DNA from 2 places in the Serratia plymuthica genome. Region 1 is predicted to be linked to the other one. Evidence: riboswitches for the same ligand, from Rfam matches in the RefSeq annotation. Region 1 holds a riboswitch; the other holds the start of a gene.

Region 1 (7,913 bases):
AAATGAATCGGGTTACGTAGCATTATTCACTCTCTTACGCGTTATCTGCGCCGCAGTGTACCCGAAATCGGTCATTGCGGCACCTCTGGATGCTGTTGCAGCCAGCGCTGGAAGGCCGGCCGGCGCGAGGCGATGGCATCGGCCCAGCGCGTGGGTTCAGGTAAACGGTAGCCCGCCATGCAGCGCTGTACCCAGGCCAGTGCGCTGTCGGCGCTTACACGGTGGCCGGTGGCGATAAACAATGGGTTGCAGCGCACCTTGCTGCGCCACACCCAGCCAAGCTGTTCGCCTTTATCCTCCAGCGGCGCCAGCGCACCGGCGGCGACATCCAGAGGCGCGAATTTACCGCACAGGCGCTTCTTCGCCACGCCGATGGTCGGCACATTGACCAACAACCCAAAGTGGCTGGCGACGCCCAGGCGGCGCGGATGCGAAATGCCATGACCGTCGACAAAAACCAGGTCCGGCTTCTGTTGCAATTGCTCCCACGCAGCAAGCAACGCGGGATATTCACGGAATGAAAGAAAACCCGGAATATAGGGCATGGTAGTAGCCACACGGGCAATCTGGTATTCAACCAGTTCCAGCGACGGATACCGCAGGATGGCGATGGCAGCTCGCGTCACCGCCCCTTCCTGCTCGAAACCCACGTCAGCGCCGGCGATAAAAGCCGGCGTATCGACCAGAAAGTCATCGTGGCGAATGACTTCAGACGCACGTTGCAACTGCTCTGCGCGCAGAGCTTGGGTATCTACCACATTCCGTCCTTAGCGATGGTATTTCGCCGATTGAGCGTGAACGGCCTCTACAAAGACGCCCGCGTTTTCTGGCGGTACGTCCAGATGAATGCCGTGGCCCAGGTTGAACACGTGGCCTTCGCCGTGGCCGAAACCGGCCAGAATGGTTTCCACTTCTTGGCCGATGCGTTCAGGCGATGCGTACAGCATGGACGGATCCATATTCCCCTGCAGCGCCACTTTGTCGCCTACGCGACGGCGCGCATCCGCAATATCGGTAGTCCAGTCCAGGCCCAGCGCATCACAACCGGTCGCCGCCATCGCTTCCAGCCACTGGCCGCCGCCTTTGGTGAATAACGTGACCGGTACGCGGCGGCCGTCGTTTTCACGCAGCAGCCCGTCGACAATCTTGTGCATGTAGTGCAGCGAGAATTCGCGATAGTCGCGTCCGGTCAGCACACCGCCCCAGGTATCGAATATCATCACCGACTGCGCGCCGGCTTTAATCTGGGCGTTAAGATACAAAATGACGCTGTCCGCCAGCTTATCCAGCAGCAAATGCAACGTGGCCGGTTCGGCGTACATCATTTTTTTCAGCTTGGTAAAGGCCTTGCTGCTGCCTCCTTCCACCATGTAGGTCGCCAGCGTCCACGGGCTGCCGGAGAAGCCAATCAGCGGCACTTCGCCTTTCAGTTCGCGACGAATGGTGCGTACCGCGTTCATCACATAGCCCAGTTCCACTTCCGGATCGAACACCGGCAGTTTGTCCACGTCGGCACGGCTGGTGATCGGCGAAGAGAAGCGTGGGCCTTCACCGGCTTCGAAATACAGGCCCAGCCCCATAGCATCGGGAATGGTGAGGATATCGGAGAACAGGATAGCGGCATCCAGCGCATAGCGGCGCAGCGGTTGCAGCGTAACCTCACAGGCCAACTCCGCATTCTTGCACAGCGACATGAAATCGCCGGCTTGAGCGCGGGTAGCCTTGTACTCCGGCAAATAACGACCGGCCTGACGCATCATCCATACTGGGGTCACATCCACCGGCATACGTTGCAGCGCGCGCAGGTAACGATCGTTCTTCAACTCATTCATATAGGGCTCCCTTATTCATCTGCCGTTATTGTAGCGATTTATTGCTCACGGCATAAGGCTACGGTGTCCTCTATCAGGCGGCGCGCCACTGTGCCGGGCGGCGGCAACAGCGGCAACTGGTCATAACGGTACCAGCCGGCGTTCAGCAGCTCTTTCGGATCGTGACGAATCTCACCGCGGTGGTAATCGGCCATAAAGGCCATCATCAGCGAATGCGGGAACGGCCAGGGTTGAGAAGTCACATAGCGCAGGTTTTTGATTTCAATATTACTTTCTTCCATCACCTCGCGCGCGGCCGCCTGCTCCAGCGTTTCACCGACCTCGACAAAACCGGCCAATACGGTATGAATGCCGCCGCGATGACGCACATGCTGCGCCAGCAGGATCTCATCGTCGCGCCGAATAGCGACGATCACGCAGGGTGCAATTTGCGGGTAGTAACGCTCCCGACAGTGACCGCACAGACAGGCGCTCTCGGTACGGCTGAGGTGCATCTCATGGCCGCAATAACCGCAGAAGCGATGAGAGCGGTAAAAGTCGGCCAGTTGCACGCCGCGCCCGGCAAGCTGAAACAACCCGCGATCGAGCTCGAGCAGTTGGCGCACCGAGCCCATATCCTGCGGCATCGCCTGACGCACCAGCCACACCGGCAGCCCTTCCCACTCACCAATGGTGCGCGCCATTCGCCCCTGCAGGGAAAACGACGCCGCCGAACCGAACGGCAATTCACCGTGCGGTAACCAAATTTTGCTTTCATGGCTGACGATCCACCAGCCATTTTCATTACCCGTTAATGCAAGTTCCATATCGTTGTTGCACAACCTCAGCTTCACTGGCACTCTACAAATCGGCCTTGTTACATTTTAATAACTTACTGTTACTTTTTATTACTTACGGAGTCAAACATGCTCAACCGTTTGGAAAGCCTGACTCAGCGCGTTGGTGGTAGTAATGAATTAGTTGATCAATGGCTTCAGGCGCGCAAGCAGTTGCTCGTCGCCTATTGCACCCTCGTGGGCATCAAACCGAACAAAGAAAAGCATACGCCGCTGAATGAAAAAGCGCTGGAGAACTTTTGCCATAATTTGGTGGATTACCTCTCTGCCGGGCATTTTCATATCTATGACAGAATTATCAAACAAGTGGAAGCCGCACCCAGTCCGAAAATGGCGCTATCGGTGAACATCTATCCCAAACTTTGGGTCAATACCGAGCAGATCATGGCTTTCCACGATCGCTATACCGAAGTGGATATCGATCAGGACGTGTGCATGGAATTCCACCAGGCGCTGTCGGATATCGGTGAAACGCTTGCGGCGCGTTTCGCTCTGGAAGATAAGCTGATCCAACTGGCGACGGAAGCCTCGCAGCAACCTCTGCCGGATAAAGCACTGGATCAGACGCGTTAGAATTTTGTAGTTTTTTTTATTATCCCTCCTATACTGGAGGGCATCTTGTCGGAGTGCCTAGCGCTGATTTGCTCATCAAATTGGCCAGGCTGAGACCGTTAATTCGGGATCCGCGGAACCTGATCGGGTTAATACCCGCGAAGGGAACAAGAGTAATCTATCGCCACAGGCAGGGCTTCCCGATCGGGGATACCTCCGCCTTCCCGGCCAGCATCATTACTCCCTCCGAGCTCCAGACAAGCAATTTTCCCAACTCATCACACTGGTAGGAATTTGCTATGTCTAACGTTAAAAAACCGCGCGCCCGTAAAGAACAGCGCGAAGAAGCCCAGCAATTCATCGACACTTTGCAGGGCGTATCCTTTCCCAATTCACGCCGCATCTATCTGCAAGGCTCGCGCAGCGATGTCCGGGTTCCGATGCGTGAAATCCAGCTCAGCCCGACGCTGATTGGCGGTGACAAAGACAACCCGCAATACGAGCAGAACGAAGCTATCCCGGTATATGACACCGCCGGCCCGTACGGCGATCCGCAATCCGAGCTCGATGTGCATCGCGGCCTGGCGAAACTGCGCGCCGGCTGGATCGAAGAACGTGGCGATACCGAAGCTCTCAACGGCGTCAGTTCCGGGTTCACTCAGCAGCGCCTGGCGGACGAAGGGTTGGATCATCTGCGCTTCGAACATCTGCCGCAGCCGCGCAAGGCGCAAGCGGGCAAATGCGTCACCCAGTTGCACTACGCTCGCGCCGGCGTCGTCACCCCGGAAATGGAGTTCATCGCCATCCGCGAAAACATGGGCCGTGAACGTATCCGCGGTGAAGTGCTGCGCCACCAGCATCCCGGCCAAAGCTGGGGCGCCAACCTGCCGCAAAACATCACGCCGGAATTCGTTCGCCAGGAAGTGGCCGCCGGTCGTGCCATCATCCCCGCCAATATCAACCATCCGGAAGCCGAACCGATGATCATCGGCCGTAACTTCCTGGTGAAGGTCAACGCCAATATCGGCAATTCCGCAGTGACTTCGTCAATCGAAGAAGAAGTGGAGAAGCTGGTGTGGTCCACCCGCTGGGGCGCAGACACCGTGATGGATTTGTCCACCGGCCGCTACATCCACGAAACCCGTGAGTGGATCCTGCGCAATAGTCCGGTGCCGATCGGCACGGTGCCTATCTACCAGGCGCTGGAAAAAGTGAACGGCGTGGCGGAAAACCTGACCTGGGAAATGTTCCGCGATACGCTGCTGGAGCAGGCCGAACAAGGCGTCGACTACTTCACCATCCATGCCGGCGTGCTGCTGCGCTATGTGCCGATGACCGCCAAACGCCTGACCGGCATCGTCTCCCGTGGCGGTTCGATCATGGCCAAATGGTGTCTGTCGCATCATCAGGAAAACTTCCTGTATCAACACTTCCGCGAAATTTGTGAAATCTGCGCCGCCTATGACGTATCGCTGTCGCTGGGTGACGGCCTGCGTCCCGGCTCGATTCAGGACGCCAACGACGAAGCGCAGTTCGCCGAGCTGCATACGCTGGGCGAACTGACAAAAATTGCCTGGGAATATGACGTGCAGGTGATGATCGAGGGCCCTGGCCACGTGCCGATGCAGATGATCCGCCGCAACATGACCGAAGAGCTGGAACACTGCCACGAAGCGCCGTTCTACACCTTGGGCCCGTTGACTACCGATATCGCACCGGGTTATGACCACTTCACCTCCGGCATAGGGGCCGCGATGATCGGCTGGTTCGGCTGCGCCATGCTGTGCTACGTCACGCCGAAGGAACACCTCGGCCTGCCGAATAAAGAGGACGTCAAACAGGGCCTGATCACCTACAAAATTGCCGCCCACGCCGCCGACCTGGCCAAAGGGCATCCGGGTGCGCAAATCCGTGATAACGCCATGTCCAAAGCCCGCTTCGAATTCCGCTGGGAAGATCAGTTCAATCTGGCGCTCGATCCCGCCACTGCCCGAGCCTATCACGATGAAACCCTGCCGCAGGAATCCGGCAAGATCGCCCACTTCTGCTCGATGTGCGGACCGAAGTTCTGCTCGATGAAGATCTCGCAAGAGGTGCGCGACTACGCCGCCGCCCAGGAGGCCGCCAAGCCGATAGAGGTGCAGCTGACCGGCATGGAGAAAATGTCCGCCGAGTTCCGCGCCCGCGGCAGCGAGCTGTATCACAGCGCCGGCAATCTGCAGGAGGAGACGAGCAATGACTGATATCATGACGCCCTTCCCGGCGACGCCCCACAAACTGGGACTCTACCCGGTCGTAGACAGCGTTGAATGGATTGCCCGCCTGCTGGAAGCGGGCGTGACCACGATCCAACTGCGCATCAAGGATTTGCCGGATGAGCAAGTCGAGGACGATATCGCCGCCGCCATAGCCCTCGGCAAGCATTATCACGCCCGGCTATTCATCAACGACTACTGGCAACTGGCGATTAAACACGGCGCCTATGGCGTGCACCTCGGCCAGGAAGATTTGGATACCACCGATCTGGCGGCGATCCATCGGGCAGGATTACGGCTTGGCGTTTCCACCCATGACGATGCCGAATTAGCCCGGGCAATCGCAGTCAAACCCTCTTATATCGCGCTGGGACACATTTTCCCAACCCAAACCAAAGAGATGCCTTCCGAACCCCAAGGTCTGGCTGAGCTGAAACGCCATGTCGCCGGGCTGGCGGACTACCCGACGGTGGCGATCGGCGGGATCGGGATCGATCGCGTGGCGTCGGTGCTGGATTGCGGCGTCGGCAGCGTGGCGGTGGTTAGCGCCATCACCAAGGCCCCGGACTGGCGTGCGGCCACCGCGCAGCTTTTGCAACTGATCGAAGGCAAGGAGTGACTCGATGCTTAACGATCAAGAATTTCTGCGCTACAGCCGCCAGCTGCTGCTGGAGGACGTAGGTCCGCAAGGCCAGGAAAAGCTGAAACAGGCATCGGTTTTGCTGGTCGGCCTCGGGGGATTAGGATCCCCCGCCGCGCTCTACCTGGCCGCTGCCGGCGTCGGCACGCTGCTGTTGGCAGATGACGATAGGCTGCACATCACCAATCTGCAGCGCCAGATCCTCTACCGCAGCGGCGACGTTTCCAAAAGCAAAGCCGCTCTGGCGCAGCGTCAGTTGCAAGCGCTGAACCCGCAGGTGGAATCCATCGCGCTGGAACAGCGTTTACAAGGGGAAAGCTTGCAGGACGCCGTGGAGCGCGCCGATCTGATCCTGGATTGCAGCGATAACATGACAACCCGCCATGCCGTGAACGCCGCCTGTATCGCCGCCGGCAAACCGCTGATCAGCGGCAGCGCGGTGGGCTTCAGCGGCCAATTGCTGGTGATTGAACCGCCTTATGCCCACGGCTGCTACGCCTGCCTGTACCCAGAACACACCGAGCCGCAACGCAACTGCCGCACCGCAGGCGTACTCGGCCCGGTGGTCGGTGTGATTGGCACCCTGCAGGCGCTGGAGGCGATAAAAATGCTGGCGGGAATGCCTTCATCGCTCAGCGGCAAGTTGCGGTTGTTCGATGGTAAACAGCAAAGCTGGAGTACGTTGCAGCTCAGTCAGGCCAGCGCCTGCCCGGTCTGCGGAGGCGCAGCATGAAAATCCGGCTGAATGACCAACCGCTGGAACTGGCGCAGCCACTGAGCGTCACTGCCCTGCTTGAGCAGCTAGGGCGCCACCAGCCAGGTACCGCTCTGGCTATTAACCAAACTATCATCCCGCGTGCCGACTGGGCTAACCACCAGGTGCAAGACGGCGATGACATCCTGCTGTTTCAAGCGATTGCCGGAGGCTGACATGCTGCAAATCGCCGATACCACCTTTACTTCACGCCTGTTTACCGGCACCGGTAAATTCGCCACTCCTGCGCTGATGCTGGAAGCGCTGCAAGCCTCCGGCTCGCAGTTAGTGACCATGGCGATGAAGCGCGTTGACCTGCGCGGCGGCAATGATGCCATTCTTGCGCCGCTGCAACAGTTGGGCGTGCGCCTGCTGCCCAACACGTCCGGCGCAAAAACCGCCGCTGAAGCGGTGTTTGCCGCCCGCCTGGCGCGCGAGGCACTTGGCACCCATTGGGTAAAACTGGAAATCCATCCCGACGTGAAATATCTGCTGCCGGACCCTATTGAAACGCTGAAAGCAGCGGAAACGCTGGTTAAAGAGGGCTTTGTGGTGTTGCCCTACTGCGGTGCCGATCCGGTGTTGTGCAAACGGCTGGAAGAGGTGGGCTGCGCAGCGGTGATGCCGCTCGGCGCACCGATAGGATCCAATCGCGGGCTACGGACCCGCGACTTCCTGGAAATCATTATCGAACAGGCCAAAGTGCCGGTGGTGGTCGATGCCGGCATCGGTGCGCCAAGTCATGCTCTGGAGGCGATGGAGCTGGGCGCCGATGCGGTGCTGGTGAATACCGCAATCGCCGTGGCTCGCGATCCGGTACAAATGGCGCGGGCGTTCCGTTTGGCACTGGAAGCCGGTGAACTGGCGCGCCTGGCCGGGTTGGGCAGCCGCAGCCGCAGCGCGGTAGCCTCCAGCCCGCTGACCGCCTTCCTCAACCAAACCGGGGAGGCATTGTAATGACAGAGGATTTCAGTAGCCGCTGGCAGCAGCTCGATTGGGACGATATCTCGCTGCGCATCAACAGCAAAACCGCGCTGGATGTCG
Region 2 (7,913 bases), 1.6 Mb from region 1:
AATGGAGCAAAACCAGGCAGGGAAACTTACCTTCCGCTTTATCGCTAATGAGCAGTTTAATGCGTTAACCCTGGCTCGAATAAAGGATGTCGTCGGTACGTTGATTGGCCACGATGATATTGAATATCTATCGGTAGATTATATCCCCTGTGAGCGTAGTGGGAAATTCCAGTCCTGTGTTTCTCAGTTTCATGAGGTAAAGCCATGAGCCATTCCCCGGTCTGTAAATCTGATTTCCCAGCCCTGCAGCAAGAGATTGACGGTAATAGTATTATTTATCTAGATAATGCCGCCACTACTCTAAAGCCTCGCGCGGTTATTAAGGCGGTCAGTGATTTTTATACCTTTAATGGAGCTAATATACATCGCGGTAAGCATCGACTTTCCGATGAAGCATCGAATGATTATGAACATGCAAGGTTGGATGTTTCTAACTATATTGGCGCGCAAGCCAATGAATTGGTCTTTACCGGAAATACTACGCATTCTCTGAATATCGTTGCGCATGGGCTGCAGCTAAGCAAGCAAGATATTGTCCTGGTCAATGCGGATGCCCACCATTCAAATATTCTTCCCTGGCGGCAAACAGCGGATGTGCGCTTTATTCGCACTACTGCGGAAGGGCGGCTCGATCTGGACCATTTTCGTGAGTTATTGCTGCTAAAACCAAGCGTTGTGGCATTAACTCACTGTTCAAACGTCACGGGGGTTGTGCATCCTGTCGGGCTGATGGTGGGGTTAATCAGGGCGTCCTCTAACGCTGTTATCGTCCTGGACGCAGCTCAGTCATTGCCGCATGAGCGCATTGATTTTCACCAGCTTGATGTCGACTTTGCGGCATTTTCCGCCCATAAAATGTATGGTCCAACAGGAGTAGGTCTTCTATATGGGAAATATGCCTTGCTGGAAAAATTGAAACCGTTGCAATACGGCGGTGGAACTGTCGATTGGGTTGATGCGAAAAAGCAGATAAATAGACGCGCACCATACCATCTTGAAGCCGGTACACCCGCTATCGCTTCTGTATTAGGCACTGGAGCCGCTGTGCGTTACTTGTTGCAGTGTGATGAAAGCCTGAGAAGTGCTCATGACAGGGCATTGTCAGAGGCGATGTTGAAATCTATTGCAGAACGCCCATTCCTGTCGTTACTTGGACCGCGCGATGCAAAGGACCGGCATGCGATATTTTCCGTGAAGTTTGACAGCAGTATCCCCGTAGGGGAGTTGACTCGTTTGCTGAGTGATTCATGGGGTATCATGTGTCGCAGTGGCTATCTTTGCGCGCAACCCTTTGTAACTGAAAAAGCACAGGGTGAAGTTATTCGTATTTCTGCCGGTGTTTACAATGAACTGTCAGAAATAGAAACGCTTTTTTCTGCTATTGATGAGCTGGCGTCCTGCGTGGGTTTGGCTACAATTTAATTTACTTTAAGGTGAGCATATACATGCGTTTTTTTAAAAATGATGAATATCTTGAAGTAGGTGAATCTACCTATATGTTTAATATGCTGAAGCAAGAGGCTCATCAGGCTCTTGTAAAAAATCCACTTATCAACCAGGTTTTGTATAAGTCTATTCTTGTACACTCGGATTTTAATGCGTCTCTTGCGTGGTGCGTAGTAGATAAACTGAATAAGGATGAAGATCGGTTTAGAGACTGGTATTTAATTGTCATTGAAATTTATAATAATAACCCCGAAATTATTAATCAGGCACTGTCTGATCTACATGCTTTCAGAGAAAGAGATCCTGCTTGCTACGGATACCTGCAGATAATGCTTTTTTTTAAGGGGTTTATCGCCTTGCAATGCTATCGCGTAGCTCATGAGTTATATTTCCAGGGAAAAAAAGAAACAGCGCTTTTTATTCAGAGTCGAATTTCTGAAGTTTTATCAATTGATATCCATCCTGCGGCAAAAATTGGCTCGGGTATTATGTTTGACCACGCGCATTGTCTTGTTATTGGTGAGACGGCTGTTATTGGAAATAATGTTTCACTATTTCACAGTATAACATTGGGTGGTACGGGAAAAGAACAGGGGGATCGTCATCCTAAAATTGGTGATAACGTTACCATTGGTGCTGGCGCCAAAATATTGGGTAACATTAATATTGGGGATAATGCCAAGGTAGCTGCGGGATCAGTTGTTCTAGAATGCGTACTTGAGGGTAAAACCGTCGCAGGTGTTCCTGCTCGTATTGTAGATGGGCAATAAAGTTTATGGCGGCCAATAGCTAACAGAGTCATCTATGTACCAAGATTGCGAGCAAGGGTAATTACAAACGTTAGTGCCGATAAGGCCGCTCGATGGACGGCCTTATTAGCAATTTTTTTGCTTTATTTTGTTGCATAGTTATCAGAAAAGTATTTAGTACTATATTTTTTCATCCGGAACCGTATAGGCTAATAGAATGATTCTACGGGATAAAGGGTGCGCAGGAACGGCTTCTCGGTAGGGTCTTGTTTGCATGGCATCTCCTTTTTATTTTTTTGACACTATAGCGCAATTGACCTCGCCGGCGGCAACCCCAATAATGGCCTCCTGACTCGGGGTGCCCCAAGGGGCTGAGATTTTACCCGTATTACCTGATCTGGATTATGCCAGCGTAGGGAAGTCTCGGTGCCCCAACCGGTACCCGCCTTCTTGAACGCCGGTTGGGAGGAATATGTTCGCTCGACCTGATGCTTTACCCGGCGCCCGCGCCGCGGCCTGTCTGACCCAATTCAAACAACAGCCCCCGCTGATTCACTGCCTGACCAACGAAGTGGTGCAGGAGCTGACGGCTAACGTATTGCTGGCGCTTGGCGCTTCTCCGGCGATGGTGGTGGAACCGACCGAAGCGGCGCAGTTCAGCCAACTGGCGGGTGCCCTGTTAATCAACATCGGCACTCTCAATGCCTCGCGCGCCGAATCCATGCTGGCGGCGGTAGAAGCCGCCAATGTGGCGGGAACGCCCTGGACGCTGGATCCGGTGGCGGTAGGCGGGTTGGCGTATCGCACCGCCTTTGCCCGGCGTTTGCTGGGCGAGAAGCCGGCGGCGATCCGTGGCAACGCGTCTGAAATTATGGCGCTGAGCGGCCGGCAGAGCGCCGGGCGCGGCGTAGACAGCACCGACGACTCGCTGGCGGCTTTGCCGGCGGCACGGGAACTGGCGCAGCTCAGCGGCGCGGTGGTGGCGGTCACCGGCGTGGTGGATTACATCACCGATGGCCGGCGCGACTGGGCGGTCGCCGGTGGCGATGCGCTGATGACGCGGGTGGTGGGCACCGGCTGCGCGCTTTCGGCGGTGGTGGCGGCATTTTGCAGCCTGCCGGGCGATCGGCTGGACAACGTCGCGACCGCTTGCCGGGTGATGTCGCTTTGCGGCGAACGGGCCACGCACCGGGCTGCCGGGCCGGGCAGCTTTACCCCGGCGTTCCTCGACGCCCTGTATCAACTGCGTGCGGAGGAGCTGCAATGAAACGGATTAACGCTTTGACCATCGCCGGCACCGATCCGAGCGGCGGCGCCGGCATCCAGGCCGATCTGAAAGCCTTTTCTGCCCTGGGGGCTTACGGCACTTCCGTGATCACCGCGCTGGTGGCGCAAAATACCCGTGGCGTGCAGTCGGTATATAACATCGATCCGGCGTTTGTCGCCGCCCAGTTGGATTCGGTATTCAGCGACGTGCGCATCGACAGCGCCAAGATCGGCATGCTGGCCAACGCAGATATCGTGCAGGCGGTGGCCGAACGCCTGCGCCACTACCGGCCGCCGTTCGTGGTGCTGGATACGGTGATGCTGGCGAAAAGCGGCGATCCCTTGCTGGCGCCGGAGGCGGTAGAGTCTATCCGCCGCGAACTGTTGCCGCAGGTGTCGATCATCACGCCGAACCTGCCGGAGGCTGCGGCCCTGTTGGCGTGCGCTCCGGCGGAAAATGAGCAGCAGATGCGCGAACAGGGCCGGGCGTTGCTGGCCATGGGTTGCCAGGCGGTGCTGATGAAGGGCGGCCACCTCAGCGAAAACGAAAGCCCGGACTGGTTGTTCAGCGCCGAGCAGGAACTGCGCTTCAGCGCACCGCGCGTAGCGACTCGTCATACGCACGGCACCGGCTGCACGCTCTCCGCCGCATTGGCTGCGTTGCGCCCGCGCTATGAAGACTGGGCCGGCACGGTCGCCGCCGCCAAGGACTATCTGCAAAAGGCCTTGCAGCAGGCGGATACGTTGGAAGTAGGGCACGGCATCGGGCCGGTGCATCATTTTCACGCGTGGTGGTGATTCAACTTTTTGCCGTCGTTGTGGTCAGACTGGATCCATGCCCGGCGTTCGCCGGGTACGAGCGGGTTTAACCAAGGGAGAAGGCCATGACAGGACAAAACGCACTTCGCAGCGCCATCTTTGGCGCGTTACTCAGCCTCAGTGCGGGCAGCGTTGCCCAGCAGATTGTTACCACCTCGGACGTGATCCAGCAGCCGGGTTATCAAACCGGCTGGCAGAACATGGTGAAGGGGCAGGCTCGCCTGCCGGGCTGGGCGCGCAAAGGGGTGGGCACGTCCACTCCGGCGCAAAGCCTGAGCTGGAAGGGGCAGAACTACCTGGTGGGCAATCTGTGCAAGCCGCACGACTGCGCCAACAACTTTTTGATCGTGGCGTTTAAAGAAGACAAATCCCAGGCCTGGGCCGTGCGTGTTGAGGTCCCGAATAAGCCGGAAGCGATTGATCATCCGAAGAAATACGCCAAATACCAATGGCTGGGCAAGCCGGACGAAGACATGAAGGCGCTGCTGAAAAAGCAGTTCGAGAGCAATCCCGACTGGAAATAAAACGACCTGGGGCGCAGTTGCCTGCGCCCTGAGGCAACGCACTCAGCCAACACCGGCCTGATGCAGATCGTGCAGGTTGATGGCGCCCACCAGCACGCCGTCCAGATTGACCACCGGCGCGGCGCTGATGTGCTGTTCGTGCAGTGCTTCCAGCGCTTCTCCGGCGCGCCACTGTTCCGGCAAGCGGTAGCCGGGGCGGGTAATCGCCGGGCCCAACGCATCCTGCAGGCTATGGCCTTTTACCAGCCAGCGGCGCAGGTCGCCGTCGGTAAACACCCCCACCACTTTTTGCTGCGCATCGCACACCGGCACCAACCCCAGCCCGGTGCGGCTCAGTTCCAGCATCGCTTCCATCACATTGGCGTTTTCACTGACCTGCGGCAGGCGATCGCCGATGCGCATCAGGTGGTGTACCCGGTTCAACAGGCGTGCGCCCAGGCTGCCGCCCGGATGGGAGCGGGCAAAGTCTTCGGCGTTGAACCCGCGTTGGCGCATCAATGCCATTGCCAGCGCGTCGCCCATCATCAGCGTATTGACCGCGCTGGAGGTGGGCGCCAGCCCCATCGGGCAGGCTTCGCGTTCGACGCTGATGTCCAGCACGCAGGCGGCGGCCAGCGCCAGCGGCGACTCTTTGCCGCCGGTAATGGCGATCACCGGGATGTTATTTTCCGCCAGCAGCGGCAGGATCAAATCCAGCTCCTTGGCGCGGCCGGAATAGGAGATAAACACCACCACGTCGTCGGCGCCGATCATGCCGAGATCGCCGTGCAGCGCCTCCGCAGGATGGACGAAGAACGACGGCGTGCCGGTGCTGGCCAGCGAGGCGGCAATCTTTTTGCCGATGTGGCCGGATTTGCCGATGCCGGAAATCACCGCCTTGCCCCGGCAGTTCAACAGCAGTTCGCAGGCACGGACGAAATTGTCGTCCAGGCGCGCCAGCAGGCGCTGCGCTTCGGTCAGTTCAATTTCCAGCGTTTCGCGGGCAAAAGCCAGCAGGGCAGTCGCGTTACTCATCGGAATCTCCTACCAGAATGATATTGATGCCTTTCGCTTGCAGCGCGGCGAGGTAATCCGGATTGATGTTTTTATCGGTAATCAGCGTATCCACGGCGCTCAAATCGCACACCACGTTCGGGCTTTTGCGGCCGAATTTTGACGAGTCCACCAGCAGGATAATGCGGCTGGCGGCCTCGCACATCGCCTTGCTGACGTTGTGCACCTCGTTGAAGGTGGTGACGCCGGCGTTGAGATCGACCCCGTCCGCGCCGATAAACAGCTTGTCGAAGCTGAACTTCTGGAACGCCGACTCCGCCAGGCTGCCGTGGAACGAGGCCGATTTTTTGCGGTAGGTGCCGCCGGGCATCAGGATGGTTTGGTCGTTGTCCAGCTCCACCAGCGCGTTGACGATATGCAGGCTGTTGGTCATCACCGTGATGTTATTGAACTGCGCCAGATGCGGCACCATTTGCAGCACCGTGCTGCCGGCATCGAAAATCAGCGAGTCGCCGTCGTTAATCAGCTTGATGGCGGCATAAGCGATTTGGCGTTTCTTTTCGCTGTTGATATGGGTTTTACGGTCGATCGGCTGGTCGCCGTCGTCGCGGCTGAGCACCACGCCGCCGTAGGTGCGGATCACCTCGCCTTCGTCTTCCAGCAGGGTGAGGTCTTTGCGGATGGTGGTGCCGGTAGTGGAAAAATGTTCGGCCAGGGCGTCCACTGCCGTTTTGCCATGCCGCTGCAGATATTCAAGGATAGCGGCCTGCCGCTGCTTTGGTTTCATCGCGATTCCCGTTCACAAGAGGTGAGCATTTCCCGTCAGCGAATAATTCAATATGAAAGGTAATGTCTTTTAATGTGAAAATATCATGATTTAGGGGCAATCGCTAACGATAGTGCAGTCCGGCATGCACGATCCTCGGGGAAGATCACATCCGGGCGCAAATCCTGTTGATGCAGGCCGTGCAAATGCGTGAGCGGCTGCGGCCGGGCGAAGATGGTCAGGCCGCGCATCATCAGGCTGCCGCAGACTCGCCGCTCGGCATCGAAAGCCAGCGCCAGCACCACCCGTGGCCGAAAACGGCCGCCGGAGCGCCCGACGCCGACGGTGCCCTGCCGGCACAGGCTGTCGAAGGCGCGGTTGAAATGGCGGATTTGCCACCCGCCAAGGCCGATTTGCAGCAGCCAGGCCAGTACGGCGAAGATAACCAATGCTTGAGTCATAATGCCTCCTTAATCCCCCTCCGGGTGGAGGGGGAGGCTACCACATCAGAACATCACCTGGCCGCCGGTGATGTTGATCGACTGGCCGGTGCAGTAAGACGCCTTGTCGCTGGCGTAAAACAGCAGGGTGTTCAGCACGTCCTGATAGTCGCAGCCGCGTTTCAACGGCACCTTGTCGGTGTAATATTTTTCGACCTGATCCGGCTCGATCCCCAGCTTTTGCGCGTATTGCGGCAGCAGCGACTGGAACATCGGCGACTTCAGCAGATTGCCGAGCATCAGTGAATGCACGGTAATGCCGTATTCCGCCAGATCGAGCGCCAGCGACTGGGTCAGCCCCACGCCGCCGAACTTGGCCGCGCTGTAACCGGAGTTGTGCTTGCTGCCCACCTTGCCGGATTTGGAGTTGATCTGGATGATGCGGCCGGCCACGCCGTCGCGGATCATCAGGCGGGAAAACTCGCGGGCGCACAGAAAATAGCCGACAAGATTGACCTGCAACGAGCGGTCAAAATCCCCCAGCAGGAAATCGGTGATCGGCGCCGCCTTGGCGATACCGGCGCTGTAAACCAGCAGATTGGCCTGGCCGAACGCCTGATCAACCGCCGCCGCCAGCGCAATGACGCTCTGCTCGTCGGTGGCGTCGGCCTGGAAGGCCTGGGCGCGGCCCGCACCGAACTCATGGTTAATCTGTTGCGCCACCTGATGGGCATTGTCCGCATTCAAATCGGCCACCGCGACCCGGTAACCCGCCTGCGCCAGGCCATGAGATAAAAACGCACCTAAGGTTTGGCCGCCGCCAATCACTACCGCTACTTCAGACATGGTCTACTCCTTATGCAATAAATTTCAGCGTGCTGCCTAACGGGATATCAGCCGGCGTGGCGCC

The links. A riboswitch is a leader RNA that binds a small molecule or an ion and turns the genes downstream of it on or off. The one in region 1 is predicted to bind thiamine pyrophosphate.
Region 2: it holds a riboswitch for thiamine pyrophosphate, as region 1 does, so the genes downstream of both, thiM (hydroxyethylthiazole kinase) here and thiC (phosphomethylpyrimidine synthase ThiC) in region 1, are expected to answer to the same signal.

What each region holds. Positions count from the first base shown of each region.
Region 1 covers NZ_CP068771.1:3,215,618-3,223,530, forward strand. The annotation lists gene JK621_RS15015 (YjaG family protein) at 1-23, opposite strand, end outside; gene nfi (deoxyribonuclease V) at 72-758, opposite strand; gene hemE (uroporphyrinogen decarboxylase) at 768-1,832, opposite strand; gene nudC (NAD(+) diphosphatase) at 1,871-2,638, opposite strand; gene rsd (sigma D regulator) at 2,738-3,241, shown strand; TPP riboswitch at 3,281-3,404, shown strand; gene thiC (phosphomethylpyrimidine synthase ThiC) at 3,520-5,463, shown strand; gene thiE (thiamine phosphate synthase) at 5,456-6,094, shown strand; gene JK621_RS15050 (HesA/MoeB/ThiF family protein) at 6,099-6,848, shown strand; gene thiS (sulfur carrier protein ThiS) at 6,845-7,045, shown strand; gene JK621_RS15060 (thiazole synthase) at 7,047-7,826, shown strand; gene thiH (2-iminoacetate synthase ThiH) at 7,826-7,913, shown strand, end outside.
Region 2 covers NZ_CP068771.1:4,832,023-4,839,935, forward strand. The annotation lists gene JK621_RS22425 (phenylacetate--CoA ligase family protein) at 1-208, shown strand, start outside; gene JK621_RS22430 (aminotransferase class V-fold PLP-dependent enzyme) at 205-1,422, shown strand; gene cysE (serine O-acetyltransferase) at 1,446-2,216, shown strand; TPP riboswitch at 2,540-2,631, shown strand; gene thiM (hydroxyethylthiazole kinase) at 2,668-3,462, shown strand; gene thiD (bifunctional hydroxymethylpyrimidine kinase/phosphomethylpyrimidine kinase) at 3,459-4,259, shown strand; gene JK621_RS22450 (inhibitor of vertebrate lysozyme family protein) at 4,346-4,804, shown strand; gene gutQ (arabinose-5-phosphate isomerase GutQ) at 4,847-5,818, opposite strand; gene srlR (glucitol operon DNA-binding transcriptional repressor SrlR) at 5,811-6,584, opposite strand; gene gutM (transcriptional regulator GutM) at 6,668-7,024, opposite strand; gene srlD (sorbitol-6-phosphate dehydrogenase) at 7,070-7,849, opposite strand; gene srlB (PTS glucitol/sorbitol transporter subunit IIA) at 7,860-7,913, opposite strand, start outside.